3 regions of the Thermoanaerobacterium thermosulfurigenes genome follow, and region 2 is predicted to be linked to each of the others. Evidence: predicted binding sites of a transcription regulator. Region 2 holds the regulator's gene; each other region holds the start of a gene.
What was found. Region 2 encodes HrcA, which represses chaperone genes, less so after heat shock. Its sites were predicted from a motif close to ATTAGCACTCANNNNNNNTGAGTGCTAAT; they were not measured.
Positions count from the first base shown of each region.

Region 1: groES (co-chaperone GroES) is a predicted target of HrcA. The motif match lies at 1,791-1,819, and genes of this name have one in related genera.
Region 3: HNR52_RS11240 (nucleotidyltransferase family protein) is a predicted target of HrcA. The motif match lies at 1,700-1,728, and genes of this name have one in related genera.

Region 1 covers NZ_JBPODR010000011.1:72,982-80,535, forward strand. Annotated here, with positions in the region: gene groL (chaperonin GroEL) at 1-1,472, opposite strand, end outside; gene groES (co-chaperone GroES) at 1,486-1,770, opposite strand; gene HNR52_RS06205 (hypothetical protein) at 1,970-2,974, opposite strand; gene HNR52_RS06210 (hypothetical protein) at 3,347-3,538, opposite strand; gene HNR52_RS06215 (hypothetical protein) at 3,655-3,840, opposite strand; gene HNR52_RS06220 (S8 family peptidase) at 4,139-5,380, shown strand; gene HNR52_RS06225 (hypothetical protein) at 5,397-5,915, opposite strand; gene HNR52_RS06230 (ABC transporter ATP-binding protein) at 5,989-6,780, opposite strand; gene HNR52_RS06235 (ABC transporter permease) at 6,796-7,554, opposite strand, start outside.
Region 2 covers NZ_JBPODR010000002.1:57,690-65,243, reverse strand. Annotated here, with positions in the region: gene lepA (translation elongation factor 4) at 1-201, shown strand, start outside; gene hemW (radical SAM family heme chaperone HemW) at 188-1,324, shown strand; gene hrcA (heat-inducible transcriptional repressor HrcA) at 1,418-2,452, shown strand; gene grpE (nucleotide exchange factor GrpE) at 2,457-3,077, shown strand; gene dnaK (molecular chaperone DnaK) at 3,108-4,949, shown strand; gene dnaJ (molecular chaperone DnaJ) at 5,002-6,144, shown strand; gene prmA (50S ribosomal protein L11 methyltransferase) at 6,160-7,086, shown strand; gene HNR52_RS01025 (RsmE family RNA methyltransferase) at 7,056-7,554, shown strand, end outside.
Region 3 covers NZ_JBPODR010000039.1:4,723-12,276, reverse strand. Annotated here, with positions in the region: tRNA gene HNR52_RS11260 (tRNA-Asn) at 7-81, shown strand; tRNA gene HNR52_RS11255 (tRNA-Gly) at 108-182, shown strand; gene HNR52_RS11250 (hypothetical protein) at 535-777, shown strand; gene ymfI (elongation factor P 5-aminopentanone reductase) at 889-1,626, shown strand; gene HNR52_RS11240 (nucleotidyltransferase family protein) at 1,836-2,870, shown strand; gene HNR52_RS11235 (glycosyltransferase family 4 protein) at 2,885-4,063, shown strand; gene HNR52_RS11230 (glycoside hydrolase family protein) at 4,081-5,112, shown strand; gene HNR52_RS11225 (pseudouridine synthase) at 5,113-5,835, opposite strand; gene pflB (formate C-acetyltransferase) at 6,063-7,554, shown strand, end outside.

The sequences.
Region 1 (7,554 bases), on a different contig from region 2:
GCTTTTAACATGTCTACAAATTCTTCTTTGTATGCATCATAACCAAAAGCAGGATCTTTTGATTCTTTTATCTTCTCAATGATCACTGAACCGTCTACACCAGCATTTCTTGCTATCTGCCTTACTGGTTCTTCTAATGCCCTCAATACGATTTGAGCACCTGTTCTAAAGTCACCTTCTAAAGAGTCAACTACTTTTTGTACTTCTGGTATAACATCTAACAGTGCTGTACCACCACCAGGAACTATACCTTCTTCAACAGCAGCTCTCGTAGCTGAAAGCGCGTCTTCTATCCTGTGTTTCTTTTCTTTAAGCTCTGTCTCTGTAGCAGCACCGGCTTGAATTACTGCGACACCGCCAGAAAGCTTAGCCAATCTTTCTTGCAGTTTTTCTCTGTCATAATCTGACGTCGTCTCTTCGATCTGAACTTTTATCTGATTTATTCTGTTCTTTATGTCTGCAGCATTTCCCGCACCATCAACTATTGTAGTGTTTTCTTTTGTTACTTTTACTTGTCTTGCACGACCAAGCATGTCTATTTTAGCTTCTTTGAGATCAAGGCCCACTTCTTCAGATATTACTTGACCACCTGTCAAGATAGCTATATCTTGAAGCATTTCTTTTCTTCTGTCGCCAAATCCTGGAGCTTTTACTGCAACACATGTAAATGTACCTCTTAATTTATTTACTACTAATGTTGCAAGTGCTTCACCTTCAACATCATCTGCAATTATCAAAAGCTTCCTTCCTTGTTGTACTACTTGTTCAAGCAATGGCAACAAATCTTGGATATTTGAAAGTTTCTTGTCTGTGATGAGTATTAAAGGATCATCCAAAACTGCTTCCATCTTATCTGTATCAGTTACCATGTACTGTGAAATATAGCCTCTGTCAAACTGCATTCCTTCTACTATTTCAATAGTCGTATTCATTGACTTTGATTCTTCTACTGTTATTACGCCATCTTTACCGACCTTATCCATTGCTTCAGCTATTAAGTTGCCGATCTCCTCGTCAGCCGCTGAAATTGATGCAACATGTGCTATAGAATCTTTTCCTTCTACTGGCTTTGAAATATTTTTTAATCCTTCAACAGCAGCATCGACAGCTTTTGCCATGCCGCGTCTTAAAAGCATTGGGTTCGCACCAGCAGCTAAGTTCCTTAAACCTTCCAATACCATGGCTTGTGCCAATACAGTAGCTGTTGTCGTACCATCGCCAGCTACATCATTTGTCTTTGTTGCAACTTCCTTTAAAAGCTGTGCACCTTGATTTTCAAAAGGATCTTCTAATTCAATTTCCCTTGCGATTGTAACACCATCGTTTGTAATTGTTGGTGAACCATATTTTTTATCTAAAACAACATTACGGCCTCTTGGTCCTAATGTTACTTTAACTGTGTTGGCAACAGCATTTACGCCTCTTTCCAAAGCCTTTCTTGCATCTTCACCGTACAAAATTTTCTTTGCCATTTCTTCTACCTCCTTATTCTACTACAGCTAATATATCGCTCTGCCTTAAGAGAAGATATTCTTCTCCATCAAGTTTTACTTCTGTGCCAGCGTACTTTGAGAATATTACTTTGTCTCCAACTTTCACTTCCAGTTCGACTCTTTTCCCATCTATGTATTCACCAGAGCCGACAGCAAGTACTTCACCTTGTTGAGGTTTTTCTTTTGCAGTGCCAGGCAATACAATGCCGCCTTTTGTTACCTCTTCGGCTTCAGTAACCTTTACTACAACTCTGTCACCAAGTGGTTTTAATCTCATAATATCCCTCCTCGAATTTTGTTAGCACTCATTCATGACGAGTGCTAATCATCACACTTTTTATATTAGTTTAATTACAAGTTCATAGCAAACTCCAAATTCCTCTAATTTTTGCCGTTTTAGACGATTATTATAGATTTTTCCCATTTATCTTCTAATTATACGATTAATATTAAATTTACGCAAAAAAATGCAGGCTTTAGTCACCTGCAACATTATTTACATTGCCATTTGAACTTTGTTGTTTTAGATAATTTATCATGTTGTACATAAACTGCTGCTGTTCTTTCGTAAGCATTGATTTAAGACCGTTTACCACTTCCGACTGCTGATTTGTAAGTCCAAGATTTTTCGGCACATCGTCCTTCTTTATTTCCCTTTCCACATCATTGCTTTTTACACCTTCCACCATTTCATCATTTACAGCGTCTTCTGCATCTTTAACTTCTTCTGTCTTTTTATTTTCTTCAGATCTGTCAAACAAATTATTCTTCACATCGCTTCTATCGCTTTCTTCTACCTTCTCGTGCCTTGATTCACTATTTTTTGAATTCATAATGCTTTCAGCCTTGTTCAAAGCTTCTACAAGCTTTATGTTTTTTATGATTTTTTCTGCCATATCCTTTTTATCATCTGGAATAACAGGTTTTATCGCTTCAAAAATATCCAGAATTTTATCTATGATGTTATTTTTATCTCCTTCCACTTCGTATTTTTTCATTTTTTCGTTTAGGTTTTGTATCCCTTCATGAAGCTTTATAAATTTGTCTATGATCATCTGCTTATCTTCTTTCATGTACGGTTTTACCGCTTTTAACATCCCAATCTGATCAAAGTCATCTTCTTGCATTTCAGCTTCTTGATTAAATTCCATCAACTGTTTGTGGCATTCAAGTATCTCGGCAATTTTTGTGAATATATCTATGTAGTACTGTTCTTTCCTGTGTAGATACGGTTTTACGCTCCCCATAAAGTTTTTGCTTTTCTCTATTATCTCAAATATATCCAAATCGCTTTTCTTCTCGTCGTTCTTTTTACTTTCTGTTTTATCATCTTTATCATGCTCCACAATTTCCTCGCCTTCTTTTTTCTTTAAAAGCTGCCTTTCTCCTTCAATGCTTAAGCCATCAAAAATTTGAAACCTTATAAAAAATATTATAAAAAGTTCAATTATCAATACCTTTAGTAATTTTTCTTTATCCACGGCAAATCCCCCATTTCCATAAATACTTCTTAAATAATATATGTATAGGGCAGGTTTATTATCACCTGCCCCATGCTTTTATTTCTTATCCACCACAAAAATACCTGGGACAAACAAGAAGATTATAAAAATCACTATTATGATCCAAATCCATCCACCGTCCCATGCTGCTCCTTTTCCTTCAGGCATATGAAAACCCCCTTTACATTATTTATCGACCACAAATATTCCAGGTACAAAGAGGAAAATTATTAGTATTATGATTATGATCCAGATCCATCCGCCGCCCCATGCTGCTCCTTTTCCTTCAGGCATACTAAAAACCTCCTTTATTTTTTGGCCTCAAGGACCTAATACATTATACGTGATGTGTTAAATATTGTTACTGAAATTCATGGTGGCCAATGACCACAAAAAGCGCCTTGCCTTTTTCCGCGGTTTGTCTTGCTGCAAGACAACTAACAGAAGAAAGAAAAACAGCAAATCTTCGAATTCAAACTTTACATCCATTACAACAGTCAATATGACAAAAAAGAATAGAAGCGTATTTCCAGATATATTCATAAGATCAGCTCCATTTAATTTACTTTAATTCATTATATTCTTATTTTTAATTATTGATATTGATTTCGTCTTTTATGTAAAACAAATGGTCCTACCGCAAGATAGGACCATTTACTTTATTTGACTTGATTCAAGAATAATCCCATTCCACCGTCCATGATTATGACTAATAGTACGAAGAAGAACAGCAATGTTTCCATTGACCATGCTCCGCCAAACCATCCGCCGCCCATAAGGACAACGAGAATTAAGAAGAAGAACAGCAAATTGCTTTCGCCAAATACTGAACTTGTTCCTGCCATAATAATCCTCCTTTTAAAAATTTAAAATTTAATCAAGCTTTAGGCTCTTCAACTATGAAGCCAGGTACAAACAAGAAGATAAGAAGTATTATAATTATAATCCAGAACCATCCACCGCCTATCCATGATGCACCTTTCTCTGTGGGCATATAAATATCCCCCTTTCGCAAGATTTATGTCAGGTCTTTTTGACCTAATACATAATATGACATCGCCAATATTTGTGACACTTCTATTTTTAAAACTAACAAAAATTTGCCTTAAACATATTCTGATATAAGAAAGGGGGATTCAATTTATGGATATAATTTCTGCTCTAATTTTGTCAAGTGTTATTCAAAGCCTTTATCCCAAAAGCAAAATAGACTCAAGGCTACTACGAAAAGCTTCCACATATAGAAGTGAGTGTGTTAGCGCTATTGTGTATTCCAACTTGCCGTACGATGCGCTTAAAAAGAAGATAGAATCAATTGGAGGAACGATAAAGTACGAACTGCCTATTATTAACGGTTGGGCTGTAAACATACCTTGCAACAAGCTAAACAGCATCGCAAAAAATAAAGGTATCAAATTTATAGCCGAAGATTCAACTGTAAAAACACAGCTTAACATTGCCACACAAGAAATCAAATCAAGAGAGGCAAATGATCATGGATACACTGGTAAAGGCGTCACAATCGCTTTTTTAGACACAGGAATATACCCTCATCCAGACTTTACCAAGCCAAAAAACAGGATAATTGCATTCCACGACATTGTAAACGGGAAAAAAAGTCCATACGATGACAACGGCCATGGCACACATGTAGCAGGTGATGCCGCATCCAGTGGCTATTTATCAGATGGCAAGTACAAAGGTGTAGCGCCTGAAGCAAATATAGTATCAGTAAAAGTTTTAGATTCCAGAGGCAGCGGCTCAACATCAGATATATTGACAGGTATGCAGTGGATACTTGACAACAGAGATAAATACAATATAAGAATCGTATCGCTTTCCATCGGTGAAACGCCATCATTGCCGCCTTTTTTAGACCCACTTGTCAAAGGAGTGGATAAACTCTGGAGAAGTGGCTTAGTCGTTGTAGTAGCAGCCGGTAATTCAGGACCATCTATAAATTCCGTCACATCGCCAGGAAACAGCATGAATGTTATAACAGTTGGTGCAGTTGATGACAAAAGAACCGTTGACACTTCAGACGATGAAATTGCTAATTTTTCAGGAAGAGGATCTGCATTCTTGCCGAAACCTGACGTAGTAGCACCCGGTGTAAAGATCGTATCAACTGCATCAGGGAATGTGCCTTTAGGGACTGACGACAACATCCTTCTCAACAAATCGTACAGAACAGCGTCTGGCACATCAATGGCAACACCAATTGTAGCAGGTGCTGCCGCACTTCTTTTGGAGAAAAACCCATCATTGACAAATTACCAAGTAAAAAATATTTTAAAGTCGACTACAACAAATGTTGACCACTACAGGTATTATTCACAAGGATATGGAATAATAAATATAGAAATGGCATTAAAAAAAGTATGAGGTATTGCCTCATACTTTAATCTTTTTTTACGTCATTTTCATTAGCTGGAATCGGCGTCGGCAAGCCTATTATCAGGTTAGCCGTAGCACCCGGTATGAATGTATACGTCAGTGCCGCATAAATCGCATACAGATACTGAAGATTGGAAAAACCTAATAGCGTAAAAATAGAAAGCAGTGTAAAGCCAAAAAATGTATCTTTAGTTATGCCTGTTGGTGGAGGAAATACAAGCTTAGGCAGTTTGCTGTTTTCATTTGGTGCTTCGAGGGAAATTGGTTCGGCAGAATAGATATTGTATATGGCTGGGAAAAATGAAATAATATCCGAAGCAGCCAAAAGTGCATTCAGTGCAATGGCAGAAAATTTTGTATCGTTAATCAAGATAAGTAAAAAAACAAAAAGTATGAACTTTGCTATATAAATAGGCTGTGTATCTGTCTCCATCTCCTCTAAAATTGGCGATATCGCATCCATCAATTTTTCCAATTTTTCTTCATCCATCGCATCAAAACTTTTAATATCTTCATTTTGCATTAAAACACCTCATTTCTCGTTGAATCCTTTTAATCTCATTATATTCAAAACAAGAAACGGGTGTGAGTAAATCCTATGCCAACATCACCCTATCGTCCACAAATTCTGCACCATTGACCTCATTAAACATCTTTAAAAGCTTATCTACAGTAAGATTTTTCTTTTCTTCCTTCAAATCAAGCACGATACGTCCTTGATGCATCATTATTATCCTATTTCCAAATTCTAAAGCATGCTCCAGATTGTGAGTAACCATAAGCGTAGTCAATTTGTTTTCGTAGACGATCTTATTTGTAATTTCATTTATTATATTGGCAGTCCTTGGATCTAACGCAGCAGTATGCTCGTCTAACAAAAGCAGTTTAGGCTTTGCAAATGTAGCCATAAGAAGCGTCAATGCTTGCCTCTGTCCTCCAGATAAAAGCCCAACTTTTGTCTTCAATCTGTTTTCAAGTCCTAATCCTAATTCCGCCAGCTTTTCCTTAAAAAATTCTCTATTTTTCTTGTTAAGCCCCTTTTTAAGGTTTAGTCCAGTACCTTTTGAATAAGCAATTGATAAATTTTCATCAATCGTCATAGATGGAGCTGTTCCTAAAAGAGGGTTTTGAAATACCCTGCCTATATATCTGGACCTTTTATATTCAGGATACGATGTCACATCCAAATCATCGATGACGACAGAACCACTGTCAACAGGATACGCTCCAGCTATCAGATTGAGAAGCGTAGATTTGCCTGCGCCATTGCTGCCCACAATCGTTATAAAATCACCGTCATCTACTTCGAGATTCAATTTATTGAATACCTGAATCTCATTAGGGGTATTTTTATAAAAATATTTATCCACATCTATAAGCTTTAACATTGTAAATCCCCCTTTTCAGTTAGAGCTTAAAACAATTTTCTTCAATCCAGGCAACGACAATGCCACAACTACTAAGATAGCAGTCAAAAGTTTTAGATCCGTCGGATTAAATCCTATTGTAAGGGCTATTGCTATTGCACTTCTGTAGACTATCGATCCTACGACGGCAGAAATCACTGCCCACAATATATTTCTCTCTCTTATCAACACTTCACCGATAATGACAGAAGCAAGTCCTGCAACAAGTGTTCCAATGCCCATGCCAGCATCGGCAAAGCCTTGATACTGCGACACTAACGATCCTGCCAAAGCAATATAAGCATTTGATATTACAAGTCCCAACGTAATCGTAGCATTTGTGTTTATTCCCATGCTGCGAACCATCTGCTGGTTGTTTCCTGTGGCTCTCAGCGCAAATCCCGTCCGCGTCTGCAAAAAATAATTTGTCAAAAGCAACATAAAAACGACAATAAGTCCAAAAAATAGTATGTTTTTATAGCTTCCTGCAAAATCAAAGTAGTCAAATATAGATCTATTGCTAAGCATAGGTATGTTTGATTTTCCCATTATGCGCAAGTTTATAGAGTAAAGAGCAGTCATCGTAAGTATACCTGCTAATAACTCCGTGATTTTTAGCTTCGTATTCAAAAATCCAGTGATTAAGCCAGCTAATCCCCCAGCAATGATGGAAATAAAAATAGAAAAAACAGGGTTTGCACCACTTGTTATGAGTTTTGCTGTAACGGCAGCCCCTAAAGTGAAGCTGCCCTCTAC
Region 2 (7,554 bases):
TCAAAGATAATAGCAAGGGAAACTGTCAAAGCATTGAGGAAGAACGTTTTGGCAAAGTGCTATGGCGGAGATGTTACGCGAAAGAAAAAATTATTAGAAAAGCAAAAAGAGGGCAAAAAGAGGATGAGACAAATAGGGAAGGTTGAAATTCCGCAAGAGGCCTTTATGTCAATCTTAAAGCTTGATGATGACAATGATTAGATCTGGTATATACGTTCATATTCCGTTTTGCAAGAGAAAATGCTATTATTGTGATTTTAATTCTTATGCAAACATGGAAGATAGTTTTTTTTCGTTTAAAGAAGCAATAATAAAGGAGATTAAGACGAGAAAAGAGGAGCTTAAAGATATATACACTTCTGTGTATATAGGAGGCGGTACGCCAAATGTCTTACCTCCTATATACATTGAAGAAATACTGAGTGAAATCTACGAAAACTACAGCTTAAGCAAAGATGCAGAGATCACGATCGAATTAAATCCTGGCTTAATAGATGAAGAAAAACTTAAGTCGTATAAAAAAGCGGGTGTAAATAGAATAAGCATAGGCCTGCAGTCTTGGCAAAACAATTTATTAAAAGCTATCGGTAGGATACATACAGTAAGTGATTTTATTGAAAATTATGGTTTAGCATCCAAATATTTTGACAACATAAACATAGATATAATGTATGCATTGCCAAATCAGACTTTTGAGAATTTTAAAGAAACATTGACAAATGTAATTGCATTAAAGCCATCACATATTTCTTGTTATGGACTTATATTAGAAAAAGGAACACCACTTTACGACATGTATGAAAGAAATGAGATTAAGCTTGCTGATGATGAATTCGAATTGATGATGTTTCACTATGGTGCAGAGCTTTTAGAGGCTAATGGATACAGACATTATGAAATATCAAATTACGCATTACCTGGGTTTGAATGCCGACACAACAAGCTGTATTGGATGGATTTACATTATTTAGGCTTTGGACCAGGTGCATATTCATTTGTAGGAAATAAGCGATTTGGCAATATAAAAAATGTTAAAAAGTATATAGACATGATTTATAATGATGGACATGCAGTTGATGATGTTGATGAGCTGTCTTTAGAAGATCGAATGTCTGAATTTATGTTTTTAGGTCTTAGAATGATGGATGGAGTGAATGATAAGGACTTTAAAGAGAGATTTGGCGAAAGCATGTTTTATGTATTTAAAGACGCCATTTATAAAAATATGGAGTTGGGCCTTTTAATTAAAGAAGAAGATGCCCTTAAATTAACTCAAAATGGAGTAGATGTATCCAATAATGTGTTTGAGGATTTTTTGTTTTAAAGTATTGACAAATATCCACAATAGTGGTATTTTTAAATCGTAATTAGCACTCTCAAGCTAAGAGTGCTAACAATAGAACTTGGGGTGGTGAATATGCCGTTAGATGATAGGAAGAAAAAGATTTTAGAAGCTGTTATTAATGACTATATTTTGACGGCAGAACCAATTGGATCTCGGACAATCGCAAAGCGATATAACCTTGGTGTAAGTTCAGCAACGATCAGAAATGAGATGGCTGACCTTGAAGAGATGGGGTACCTTGAACAACCTCATACATCTGCAGGTAGAATACCATCTGACAAAGGATATAGATTTTACGTTAATAATATATTAGAACACTATTTGAATGAGAGCCGTGACGATGAAGTAGAGACAATTGATGAGGTGTTTGCTGAGATAGATGATATAGTGAAGAAGTATGCCAGGCTATTGTCTACCGTTACTAACCATACTATAGTGGTTAAAATGCCTCGAATTGATGAAAACACGATTAAGCGAATACAGATATTGCCTGTTGATGCAAACAAATTGATACTTCTTGTTATGACAGAATCAGGTATTATGAAAAACTATTTGATAAGTTTAAAGGATAATATTGATAATAATTTGTTTGAGTTTTTAAACAACCTGATCAACAATAAAATGATGGGAAAAAGAAAAAGAGAAATGGATCAGACATTGAGAGATGAGATAAAAAAAGAGTCTGGCAGTGCTATCGGAATCATAGATAAGATTACAGATACGATCATAAATGGTTTAAAGCAAATGGATGAAACAGACTTGTATTCTGAAGGTATTTCAAATATTCTCAACTTTCCTGAGTACAAGGATCTGTTAAAAGCCAAGATGTTTTTCGATCTGATTGACAATAAAGACATTATGAATTCAGTGTTGGAGCCTTTAGATGATTCCATCGATGTTACTATTGGAAGTGAAAGCAAGTTTGAAGAGATGTGGGATTTAAGCATAATCAAATCTACTTATAAGATAAATGGTGAGGTTGTAGGAACTTTTGGCATTATTGGACCTACAAGGATGAATTACAAAAGGCTTATAAATGAAATAAATACGATGTCAAATGAATTGTCAAAAGTTCTATCATATATATATCAAGAAAATAAGAGGTGAAACAATGGACAGAGATAAAGATACGATAGAAAATAAAAGCAATTTAGAAGAAGACTTAAAAGACAATACATCCGATGCTAACCGACCTCAAGATGACATTGAAGGTAGCATTGGTGTAGAAAATGTCGATCAGAATGAACAAAAAAATTATGAAGGAGAAATTGAAGAATTGAAAAATAAGCTTAAGCAGAAAGAAGACGAAGCAAATGAATACTTAGAGATGGCTCAAAGACTTAAAGCGGAGTTTGAAAATTACAGAAAAAGGACAGAAAAAGAAAAAGCCGATCTTATTGAATATGGCAAAGAACAAGTAATCTTAGATATATTGCCTGTTGTAGATAATTTTGAGAGAGCTCTTGAAGCTACTCACAGTGATAATGAGGAAATAGCTTCATTTAAAGAAGGTGTCAATTTAATATACAGGCAGTTTAAAGGTGTTTTGGAAAAACTGGGTGTTAAAGAGATAGAGTCTTTAGGTCAAATATTTGATCCATACAAGCATCATGCTGTTATGCAGGAAGAAGCAGAGGATAAGAAGGAAAATGAAATAATTGAAGTTTTTCAAAAGGGATATATGTTTAATAATAAAGTAATAAGACCGAGCATGGTCAAAGTAGCAAAATAAAATAAAGTATATGAATAGGAGGAATAGATTATGGGAAAAATTATAGGAATTGATCTTGGTACAACTTTTTCATGCGTAGCTGTTATGGAAGGAGGACAGCCGGTAGTAATACCAAACTCCGAGGGAGCCAGGACGACGCCATCTGTTGTGGCATTTACAAAAGAAGGTGAAAGATTAGTAGGCCAAGTTGCAAAAAGGCAGGCTATTACAAACCCTGAAAGGACAGTTATGTCTATAAAAAGACATATGGGTTCTGACTACAAAGTAACTATTGATGGAAAGAGTTATACACCGCAAGAGATTTCAGCAATGATACTGCAGAAGCTAAAAGCTGATGCTGAAGCGTACTTAGGAGAGAAGGTTACAGAGGCTGTAATAACGGTTCCTGCGTATTTCAATGACAGCCAAAGGCAGGCAACTAAAGATGCAGGTAGGATAGCTGGACTTGACGTAAAGAGAATTATAAACGAGCCTACTGCGGCTTCATTGGCCTATGGGCTTGATAAGCAAGGTAATCAGAAGATAATGGTGTACGATTTAGGCGGTGGTACATTTGATGTTTCCATACTTGAGATAGGCGATGGGGTATTCGAAGTATTGGCTACAAGTGGTAACAACCACTTAGGCGGTGATGATTTTGACCAGAGGATTATGGATTGGCTGGCAGATAACTTCAAAAGAGAGTACGGGATCGACCTGAGAAACGACAAGATGGCAATGCAGAGGCTTAAAGATGCGGCGGAAAAGGCAAAAATAGAACTTTCTTCTGCTATGACAGCTAACATAAACTTGCCTTTTATAACTGCTGATGCTACAGGCCCTAAGCACATAGATGTAAATCTTACAAGAGCAAAATTTGAGGAGCTTATTAATGATTTGGTGCAATCTACTGTTGAACCAGTAAATCGTGCATTAAGCGATGCGAAGCTTAGTCCTTCAGACATTGATAAAGTGATATTAGTCGGTGGTTCGACAAGAATACCATTCGTTCAAGAGACGGTAAAAAGGATAATGGGCAAAGAACCACACAAAGGTATAAACCCAGATGAATGTGTTGCAATAGGAGCTGCAATTCAAGGTGGTGTATTAGGAGGCGAAGTTAAAGACGTATTGTTGTTGGATGTTACGCCGCTTTCTCTTGGCATTGAAACACTTGGCGGAGTATTCACAAAATTAATTGAGAGGAATACTACGATTCCTACAAAGAAGAGCCAAATCTTCTCCACTGCGGCGGATGGGCAGACATCTGTTGAGATACACGTTCTGCAAGGCGAAAGACCGATGGCTCGGGACAATAAGACTCTTGGAAGATTTACGTTGACTGGAATTCCACCTGCTCCAAGAGGAGTGCCTCAGATAGAAGTTACATTTGATATTGATGCTAATGGCATTGTCCATGTTTCTGCAAAAGATTTAGGTACAGGAAAATCTCAGAACATAACGATCACTTCTTCTTCTAATTTAAGTGAAGAAGAGATAAACAGGATGATGAATGAGGCAAAACAGCACGAAGAAGAAGACAGAAGGAGAAAAGAAGAGATAGAAGTAAGAAATAATGCAGATTCATTAATATACCAAGCCGAAAAGACCATGAAAGATTTGGCGGACAAGATGACACAGCAAGAAAAAGATGATATAAATAAAGAGATAGAAAACGTAAGAAAAGCTCTTGAAGGTAGCGATATTAACGCTATAAAAAGTGCTTCAGAAAAATTGTCACAAGCATTTTACAATGTATCTTCCCGCATATATCAGCAAGCAGGCGGCACAGGTCAGACAAATAGCTATAGTGGCAGTGATGAAACATCTAATAAAGAGAATGTATATGAAGCAGACTATAAGATGGAAGATGACAACAAAGATAATAAATAAGAACCAGGTGAATCCTGGTTCTCATTCATGTTGAGAAAGGCAGGTGATGTGTATGGCAAAAGATTATTATGCGATATTAGGCCTTGATAAAAATGCCAGTGATGAAGATATAAAGAAGGCTTATAGAACTCTTGCAAAGAAGTATCATCCTGACTTAAATCCTGGCAATAAAGAAGCAGAACAAAAGTTTAAAGAGATAAATGAAGCATATCAGATTTTGTCTGACCCTCAGAAAAAAGCTCAGTATGATCAATTTGGCGATGCAGCATTTAATCAAGGCGGTTTTAACCAAGGAGATTTTGGTGGCTTTGGCGGTTTTGGTCAAGGTGGATTTGATTTTGGCGGCTTTGGCGACATTTTTGGTGATATATTTGGTGATATGTTTGGAGGCAGTACCAGAAGAAAAACTGGGCCTCAAAAGGGAAATGACATAAGGGTTAATTTGACTTTGGCCTTTGAAGAAGCTGCATTTGGCGTCGAGAAAGAGATTGAAGTTGAAAGGTATGAAAAATGCGATAGATGTAATGGTACAGGTGCAAATCCAGGAACGAAAGTAGAGGTATGCCCCGAATGTCATGGTACGGGTGAGGTCAGAATAACGCAAAATACGCCGTTTGGCAGGATAGTCAATGTAAGAACGTGTCCTAGGTGTCATGGAGAAGGCAAGATAGTCAAAGATCCATGTTCAAAGTGTCATGGAACTGGAAGGATAAGAAAACTAAGGAAACTTAAAGTTAATATACCTGCTGGAATTGATGAAGGACAAATGGTATCATTAAGAGGTGAAGGTGAACCAGGAGAAAGAGGAGGAGCTAATGGAGATCTTTTTATTGTAATAAGCATAAAACCTCATAAGATATTCAAGCGGGATGGATTTAATGTCTTGCTTAAAATGCCTATAAGTTTTGTAGATGCTGCACTTGGTGCAGAGATAGAAGTTCCTACTCTTGATGGCAAAGCTATATACAATATTCCGCCTGGAACTCAAACTGGAACGGTGTTTAGGCTTAGGAACAAAGGAATACCTCATATCAATGGAAGAGGACGTGGTGACGAATTTGTAGAGGTATATATCGATGTTCCTAAGAAATTGACGGAAAGGCAAAAAGAGCTATTGAGGGAGTTTGACAAACTTAGCAATGATAGCGGTAGTAAATCATTTTTTCAAAAAGTAAAAGATGCTTTTGGAGCATAAAAAAGGGTGATATGATTGAAATGGCTTGAAGTTAAAATTACGACTTCAGTGGAAGCTGAGGAAGCTATAACAAATATAATGCATGAAGTTGGTGCGGGCGGTGTTGTTATAGAAGATCCCAATGATTTGAAGATATTAAATGATAGCAATGAATGGGATTATGTAGATCCTGATATGATTGTAGATAGCAATAAAGTTGTAATATCAGCTTATTTCCCTCTTACCCCAAGTACAATTGACAAATTAAGCATAATCAAGGATAGAATAACAGGACTTAAAGAATATAATTTGGACATTGGAGATTTTACGTTCGAGACGGCTGAGGTCGATGATGAAGATTGGGCAAACAGTTGGAAAAAATATTATAAGACTTTTAAGATTGGCAAGCGTGTTGTCATAAAACCATCATGGGAAGATTATAACCCAGAAGAAAATGAGATAGTAGTTGAGTTAGATCCAGGCATGGCTTTTGGCACAGGCAGTCATGAGACTACAAAAATGTGCATAGAATTTTTAGAAGAGAATGTTAAAAGTGGCGATATCGTATTTGATATTGGATGCGGTACAGGTATATTGTCAATTGTCAGCTCTAAGTTGGGTGCAAAAAAAGTTTTTGCAGTTGATGTTGACGAAGTTGCATTAAAAGTGGCTTCTCTAAATGTAAAATTAAACAAACTGGATAATATCGAGGTTTTGAAAAGCGATCTTTTAAAAGAGCTAAATGGTGAGGCGGATTTAATAGTCGCAAATATTATAGCTGATATAATAATAAAAGCTACTTTTGACATACATGAAAAACTTAAAGAAAATGGCTTGTTCATATCAAGTGGAATAATTAAAGATCGTAAAGATGATGTTTTAAATGCCATTTCCAAATATTTTGACGTTATTGAGGTCAAAGAAGATGGGGAATGGGTTGCAATATTATCAAGGAAAAAGTGAGTGCTGTGAGAAGGCTTTTTATAAAAGATGAAGATATAAAAGATGGCATAGTCAGAATATATGGTGATGACGCGCATCACATAAAGGATGTATTAAGGCTAAGGATTGGAACTGATTTGGTGGTTTCTAATGGAGTAAAACAGTACAATGCTTCTATTCTTTCTATCGAAAGCACATCTGTTTTATTAAAGATAGTCGATGAGTTGCATCAAGTTGTAGAGAGTTCTATAAATGTGACTTTATTTCAGGGACTGCCGAAGTCTGACAAAATGGATTTGATTGTTCAGAAATGCACAGAAATTGGAATAAAAAAGATTGTGCCTGTTGAAACCGAATTTTCTATTATAAAGGTTAAAGAAAAAAGCATAGGAAACAAAATAAACAGGTGGAATAAAATTTCTCAAGAAGCATCAAAGCAATCTGGAAGATTGATAGTGCCAGAAGTTTTGGAGCCGATAAGTTTTAATA
Region 3 (7,554 bases), on a different contig from region 2:
ATATATTCCTCAGTAGCTCAATGGTGGAGCAACCGGCTGTTAACCGGTAGGTTGTAGGTTCGAGCCCTACCTGAGGAGCCATTTTTGTATTTAAAAAAGAATATTTTGCGGATGTGGCTCAGTGGTAGAGCATCGGCTTCCCAAGCCGAGGATCGCGGGTTCGAATCCCGTCATCCGCTCCAATGATATCAAGATTCCAGTCAACGGGGTCTTTTTTATTTTATCTTATTTGTTCATTCTTTTCTATTAAGTATTTTTCCGAAAAATATTATTGAAGAGAGCGATTAATTTTGTTTTCATAATATACTTGGCGAACGCAGTCAGTACGTTAAAAGCCGTCATAACGCATAGACAACTTTAGCCGATCTAACGTAATGAGCCAGCAGTATATAGAAAAAACAATTTGTGAACGGTGATAATTTTTTTTCAAATGTGCCTTTTTAACAAGACCTGCAAAAACTTTAATTTCATGTCTTAAAAAACGCGGGACAAAATATAATGTTATTAGAAATGTGTATTTAGGGGGATTTTATTATGGATGTTTACGATGTTTCACTGATACCTTTGATAATAGGTTTGGTAGAGGTAGTAAAACAAATTGGCTTACCTAAAAAATATTCAGCATTGATTTCGTTAATATTTGGAATAGCTTTAGGAATACTTTACATAGCTCCCGGTGATATTTTAAAAGGCATTCTGTTGGGTACTGCTATGGGGCTTGGGGCATCTGGCCTTTATAGCACCACAAAAAATACAGTAGAGGCCATAAAAAAATAACTACAAAAGGTGTATGGGTGTTTCATACACCTTTTTTCTATTGATTTTTGCTTTGCTTTTGTATAACCTATCTATAAGCGGCTTAATTTATTTATTAAAGGAGATGTTTTTATGTTTAGTGGTAAAGTTGTCGTTGTTACAGGTGGGTCTGGAGGCATTGGTTCATCTATATGTAAAGAAGTATCGAAATTAGGCGGATGTGTGGCAATTCATTACAATACAGATTACGATAGTGCATGTAGTTTAAAGAATCATATAAAAAGTAACTTAGGATATGCAGATGTATTTAAAGCAGACATCAGAAATAGAGAAGAAGTAGAAACGATGATGAAAGAAGTAGTTGAGAGATTTGGGCGCATAGATTACTTGGTCAATAATGCTGGTGTTTCACAAATTAAGCCTTTTATGGATGTATCAGTAGAAGATTGGAGATACATGATGGATGTGAATTTAAATGGCATGTTTAATTGTACACAAAGCGCTTTAAAGTATATGCTAAAAAGTAAAAAAGGTGCTATTGTGAATGTTTCATCAATGTGGGGAATATACGGTGCATCTTGTGAAGTGCCATATTCTGCTTCAAAGGGTGCTATTATAGCTTTTACAAAAGCATTAGCAAAAGAATTAGGACCATCAAATATAAGAGTTAATTGTGTTGCACCTGGTGTAATCGAAACAGACATGAATAAAAGCTTGTCAGATGATACACTTAAATATCTGTCGACAAGAACTTCTCTTGAAAGACTTGGGATGCCAGATGAAGTCGCTAAGGCAGTGGTTTTTTTGCTATCTGATCAATCTTCCTTTATAACAGGTCAAGTATTGACTGTAGATGGAGGCTTTGTGTAAAGTTGGCTTCTAACGTTTACATACCTTTTTAACCCTCTTGACTTATGGAATTAAAAGGATTATAATTTTAATTGTTAGCAGCCGTTTATATAGAGTGCTAATACAACTGATGTATCTTCACATTTAACTCACATTGTACTTTGATTGCAACACGATTATAAATTCTAATTGTTAAACAAAAACTAAATATTGACGAAGGGGGAATTCGAATGAAAGCATTATTGCTGGCAGGAGGATTAGGTACAAGGCTAAGACCTCTGACGAATTTTCTTCCTAAACCTATGGTACCTATAATGGGTAGACCATTATTAGAATCTACCATTTTAAGACTTAAAAATCAAGGCGTAGACGAGTTTGTAATAAGCACATGCTATAAATCTAATCATATTGAGAATTATTTTAAAAATGGTGAAAAATTAGGGGTAAAAGTTTCATTCATCAAAGAAGACATACCATTGGGTACAGGTGGGGCTATAAAAAATGCTGAAGAATTTTTCAATGATACTTTCTTAATACTAAATTCAGATATTATATGTGATATTGATATTAGAAGTCTTGTGGAGTATCACAAGTCAAAAAAAGCATTAGCTACTATTGCAATGACTAAAGTAGAGGATCCATCGCAATACGGTGTAATAGAGTATGACGATAATGATTACATTACAGCGTTTAAAGAAAAACCAAAACCATACGAGACTAATTCAAAATGGATAAATGCGGGAATATACGTATTTGAACCGCAGCTATTAAATGAAATCCCTAAAGATGAAGTGGTTTCAATAGAAAGGGATACATATCCAAAACTTTTATCGAAAGGTTATAAAATGGCTGCGTATAGGTATGACGGATATTGGATAGACATAGGAACAATTGAGAAGTACAAAAGAGTCCACTTTGACATATTGAAAAAATATTGCAAATATGTTGATGTAAGCCATCACGATATTAAACATAGAAAAAACATAATCGATAATTCAGTAAAAATTGTTGAGCCTGTTTTTATAGGAAGTAACGTCAAAATAGACGCTAAAGCAGAGATAGGTCCGTATGCGATTATAGGTGATAATACGCATATAGGTTCTAACAGCATTATAAGGCACAGCGTTTTATGGGACAATGTCAAAGTTAAAGGAAATGTAAATTTGATAAATGCTGTTGTGGCTTCAAATAGCGTGGTAGATGACATGAGGAAAATTGAAGATGAAGTTTATGCAAATGGTATTAACGATTATGCTGTAAGTTGATGGAGGTGTTATGAATGGTAAAGAATAAAGAAATAAACATTGCATTTTTGAGTACATTTCCACCGAGAGAATGTGGAATAGCTACATTTACACAGGATTTGGTAAATGAGCTTAAAGATATCAAAATTATAAATGAACCAAAAGTGATTGCGATAGACGATAAAGAATATGATTATGGTGATGATGTTATTTATAGGCTTAAGCAGCACGACCGAAATAGCTATTTAGAACTTGCGAATAAATTAAATGATTCGTTAATTGATTTGTTAGTGATCGAGCATGAATATGGAATTTACGGCGGTGAGTGGGGCGAATATATTTTAGACCTTGTAGACAATTTAAAAGTGCCTTATGTCGTAACTCTTCATACGATATTGTCTAATCCACTTGATAAACAAAAGCACATTTTAAAAAAATTATGCACAAAGAGCAAAAGAGTTGTCACGATGGCTAAAAATACAATTCCGCTTCTTACCAATGTATATGGTGTTGATGAAAGTAAAATTGTAGTATTGCCTCACGGTGTTCCGAATTTACCAACGTTGTCCGGCGATAGTTTGAGAAAGAAATACAATATTGATGCAGAAAAATTTGTTGTAAGTACTTTTGGACTGATAAGCCCAGGTAAAGGCTTAGAATACGGCATAGAAGCTATAGCGAAGGTTAAGGAGAAACATCCTGATATATTGTACCTTATACTCGGACAGACACATCCCAATATAGTCAGGTCAGATGGTGAAGTTTACAGAGATTTTCTTGTAAGGAAGGTAAATGAGCTAAATCTAAACGACAATGTAAAGTTTGTCAACAAATATCTAACAAAAAGAGAAATCGTCGAATACTTAAAACTCTCAGATGTATATTTGACGCCATACATTGGCAGAGAACAAGCGGTTAGTGGAACATTGGCATACGCTGCAGGCTTGGGGAAATTAGTTGTATCAACTCCATACAAATACGCTGAGGAAATTTTAAGCGATGGAAGGGGACTGTTAGCGGAATTTAAAAATCCCGATTCTATAGCAAACTGCATAAGTTTTGCCATAGAAAATCCTCACGAAAAGCAAATCATGGAGGAGAAGATAAAAGTTTATGGAAAAACGATGATGTGGGACAACGTTGCATTAGAATATGTTGAATTGTTCTTGAGAATATTTGAAGATTTAGAGGATGATGCAAAAGAAGCAGTATAAACAAGGAGGGACGTATTGTGAACGGCAAAAAAATGTTTAACCATTTGTTTATACTGACAGATGATACAGGCATGATGCAGCACTCTGTTGGCTCTGTCCCTAATCCTAAATATGGTTATACGACTGATGACAATGGAAGGGCTTTGATAGCCTGTACAATGATGTACGAAAAGTACAAAGATGATGTGTTTATTGACCTTATTAAAAAATACTTGTCATTTTTGATGTACGCGCAAGAAGACGACGGCCGTTTTAGAAATTTCATGTCTTTTGATAGGAAATTTATTGATGAAGATTTTTCAGAAGATTGTTTTGGCAGGTGCATTTGGGCTTTAGGGTATTTAATAAATGCAGATATTGATGAAAGGGTAAAGTTGCCTGCATATAAGATGATTGAGAAATCATTGCCTTTAGTAGATATTCTAAATTACATCAGAGGTAAAGCATACACCTTAATAGGTTTATACTATGTTTACAATTCTTTTAAGAATTTAGATAAAGATTTTGTCAGAAAAAAGATGGATAAATTGGCGTACGATATCATCGAGGAGTACAAAAAAAATTCAAATAAAGATTGGCAGTGGTTTGAAGATGTAGTGTCGTACGATAATGGAATCATTCCATTATCGCTTCTAAAGTATTTTTCAATCGTTAAAGACGAGGAAATTCTGGATGTCGCTTTAAAAACAGTTGATTTTCTGGATAGTGTTTGCTTTAAAAATGGCTATTTTAAAGCTGTTGGATGCAAAGGATGGTATAGAAAGGGCAAAAACATTGCAGAATATGATGAGCAGCCTGTAGAAGCGTATACAATGGCTCTCATGTATATAGATGCTTATAAATTGACAGGCGATGAAAAATACAAAAAAAGAGCCATAGACTGTGACAAATGGTTTTACGGAAAAAACTCAAAAGGATTAAGCTTATACGATGAAGATAGTGGAGGCTGCAGCGATGGTATAACAGAAGATGGTGTAAATAGCAATGAAGGAGCTGAAAGCCTTGTATCGATTATGATATCCCACTGTGCAATCGATCAATTGAAATAGCTATTCAATTGACTTAAGCAATTTTATTTCTTCTTCGTTTAATTCCCGCCATTCCCCTTCTTTTAAATTTTCATCTAATTTTAATTTACCTATTGAAAGCCTTTTTAAGTAGATGACTTTTGAGTCTATCGCTTCAAACATTCTTTTTATTTGATGATATTTTCCCTCTCTGATTGAAATATATACTTTTGAGATATTGCCTGAAGATATTATTTCCAGAGTTGCAGGTATAGTCTTGTAACCATCGTCTAATAATATGCCTTCTGAAAACAAAGATGCGTCATCTTCGTCGATAAATCCTAAAACTTCTGCATAGTATTTTTTAAAGACGTGTTTTTTTGGCGATAAAAGTTTATGTGACAGTTCTCCATCATTTGTGATTAAAAGCAATCCTTCTGTGTCTTTGTCAAGTCTTCCTGCTGGAAAAACCTTTCTTGATTTTATATGGTGTGGCAAAAGGTCTACAACGGTTCTTTCCGATGGGTCATATGTTGCACAAATGACGCCTTTCGGTTTGTTCATCATTATATATATGTATTCTTTGTATGAGACTTTTTCGTTTCTAAATGTGATAACGTCTTTGTCAGGTTGGACTGTAAAACCAGGGTCATCGATTATTACATCATTTATTGCAACAAGGCATTCTTTTATAAAATTTTTAATTTCTTTCCTTGAACCATATCCCATATTTGATAAAAGCTTATCTATTCTCATCTTCGACATTTTAGTTTCCTCCTAAACAGTATAACTTACTTCTTAGTTAATTATATCCCAAAAATATAAAAATTGTATCGAAAATGTGGCATATATCATATTTTTTGTGCTTTACTGATGATACAATTAAAATGATGTTTCAAGATAATAAATTTTCTGAAGTGTATACAGTATATTGACTACAAAGAACAAAATGGCTATAATAAAACTATAATAAATAATTAGGGGGAATAAAGATGATTAGTGAATGGCGCGGGTTTCAGGAGGGCAAGTGGCAAAAGACTATTGATGTTCAAGATTTTATACAAAAAAATTATACGTTATACGAAGGCGATGACAGTTTTTTAGAGGGACCTACAGAAAAGACTATTAAGCTTTGGAATAAGGTTCTTGAATTAATGAAAGAAGAATTGAAAAAAGGTGTATTAGATATTGATACAAAAACTGTATCGTCTATAACATCTCACGATGCGGGATATATAGACAAAGATCTTGAAGAAATAGTTGGATTGCAGACAGACAAACCTCTTAAAAGAGCTATAATGCCTTACGGTGGCATAAGGATGGTCAAAAAAGCTTGTGAGGCTTATGGATATAAAGTCGACCCAAAAGTAGAAGAGATATTTACGAAATACAGAAAGACCCACAATGATGGCGTGTTTGATGCATATACTCCGGAAATAAGGGCAGCAAGACATGCTGGTATAATAACGGGTCTTCCTGATGCGTATGGCAGAGGAAGAATAATAGGCGATTACAGGAGAGTTGCACTTTATGGAATAGACAGACTCATCGAAGAAAAGGAAAAAGAAAAGCTTGAGCTTGATTACGATGAATTTGATGAAGCAACTATCCGCTTGAGAGAAGAACTGACAGAACAGATTAAAGCATTAAATGAAATGAAGGAAATGGCATTAAAGTATGGATACGACATATCAAGACCTGCTAAAAACGCAAAAGAAGCTGTGCAGTGGACTTACTTTGCCTTCCTTGCTGCTATAAAGGAACAAAACGGTGCTGCTATGTCGCTTGGAAGAGTATCTACTTTTCTTGACATATACATTGAAAGAGATCTGAAAGAAGGAACATTGACAGAGAAGCAGGCGCAAGAATTGATGGATCACTTTGTTATGAAGCTTAGAATGGTGAGGTTTTTAAGGACCCCTGATTACAATGAGTTGTTTAGCGGTGATCCTGTTTGGGTCACAGAATCAATTGGTGGTGTAGGTGTAGACGGAAGACCTCTTGTTACTAAAAATTCATTTAGGATATTAAACACATTGTATAATTTAGGTCCTGCACCTGAGCCGAATTTAACAGTTTTATGGTCTAAAAATCTTCCTGAAAACTTTAAAAGATTCTGTGCCAAGGTATCAATAGATACCAGCTCTATTCAATATGAAAATGATGACTTAATGAGGCCAATATACAATGATGACTACAGTATTGCTTGCTGTGTGTCAGCCATGAAGACGGGGGAACAGATGCAATTTTTTGGAGCAAGAGCGAATCTGGCGAAGGCGTTGCTGTACGCTATAAATGGTGGCGTCGATGAAAGGTATAAAACACAAGTGGCACCAAAATTTAATCCCATAAAGTCTGAATATTTAGATTTCGATGAGGTAATGGAAGCATACGACAACATGCTGGAGTGGCTTGCAAAAGTGTATGTAAAAGCTATGAATATAATACACTATATGCATGATAAATACGCTTATGAGAGGTCTC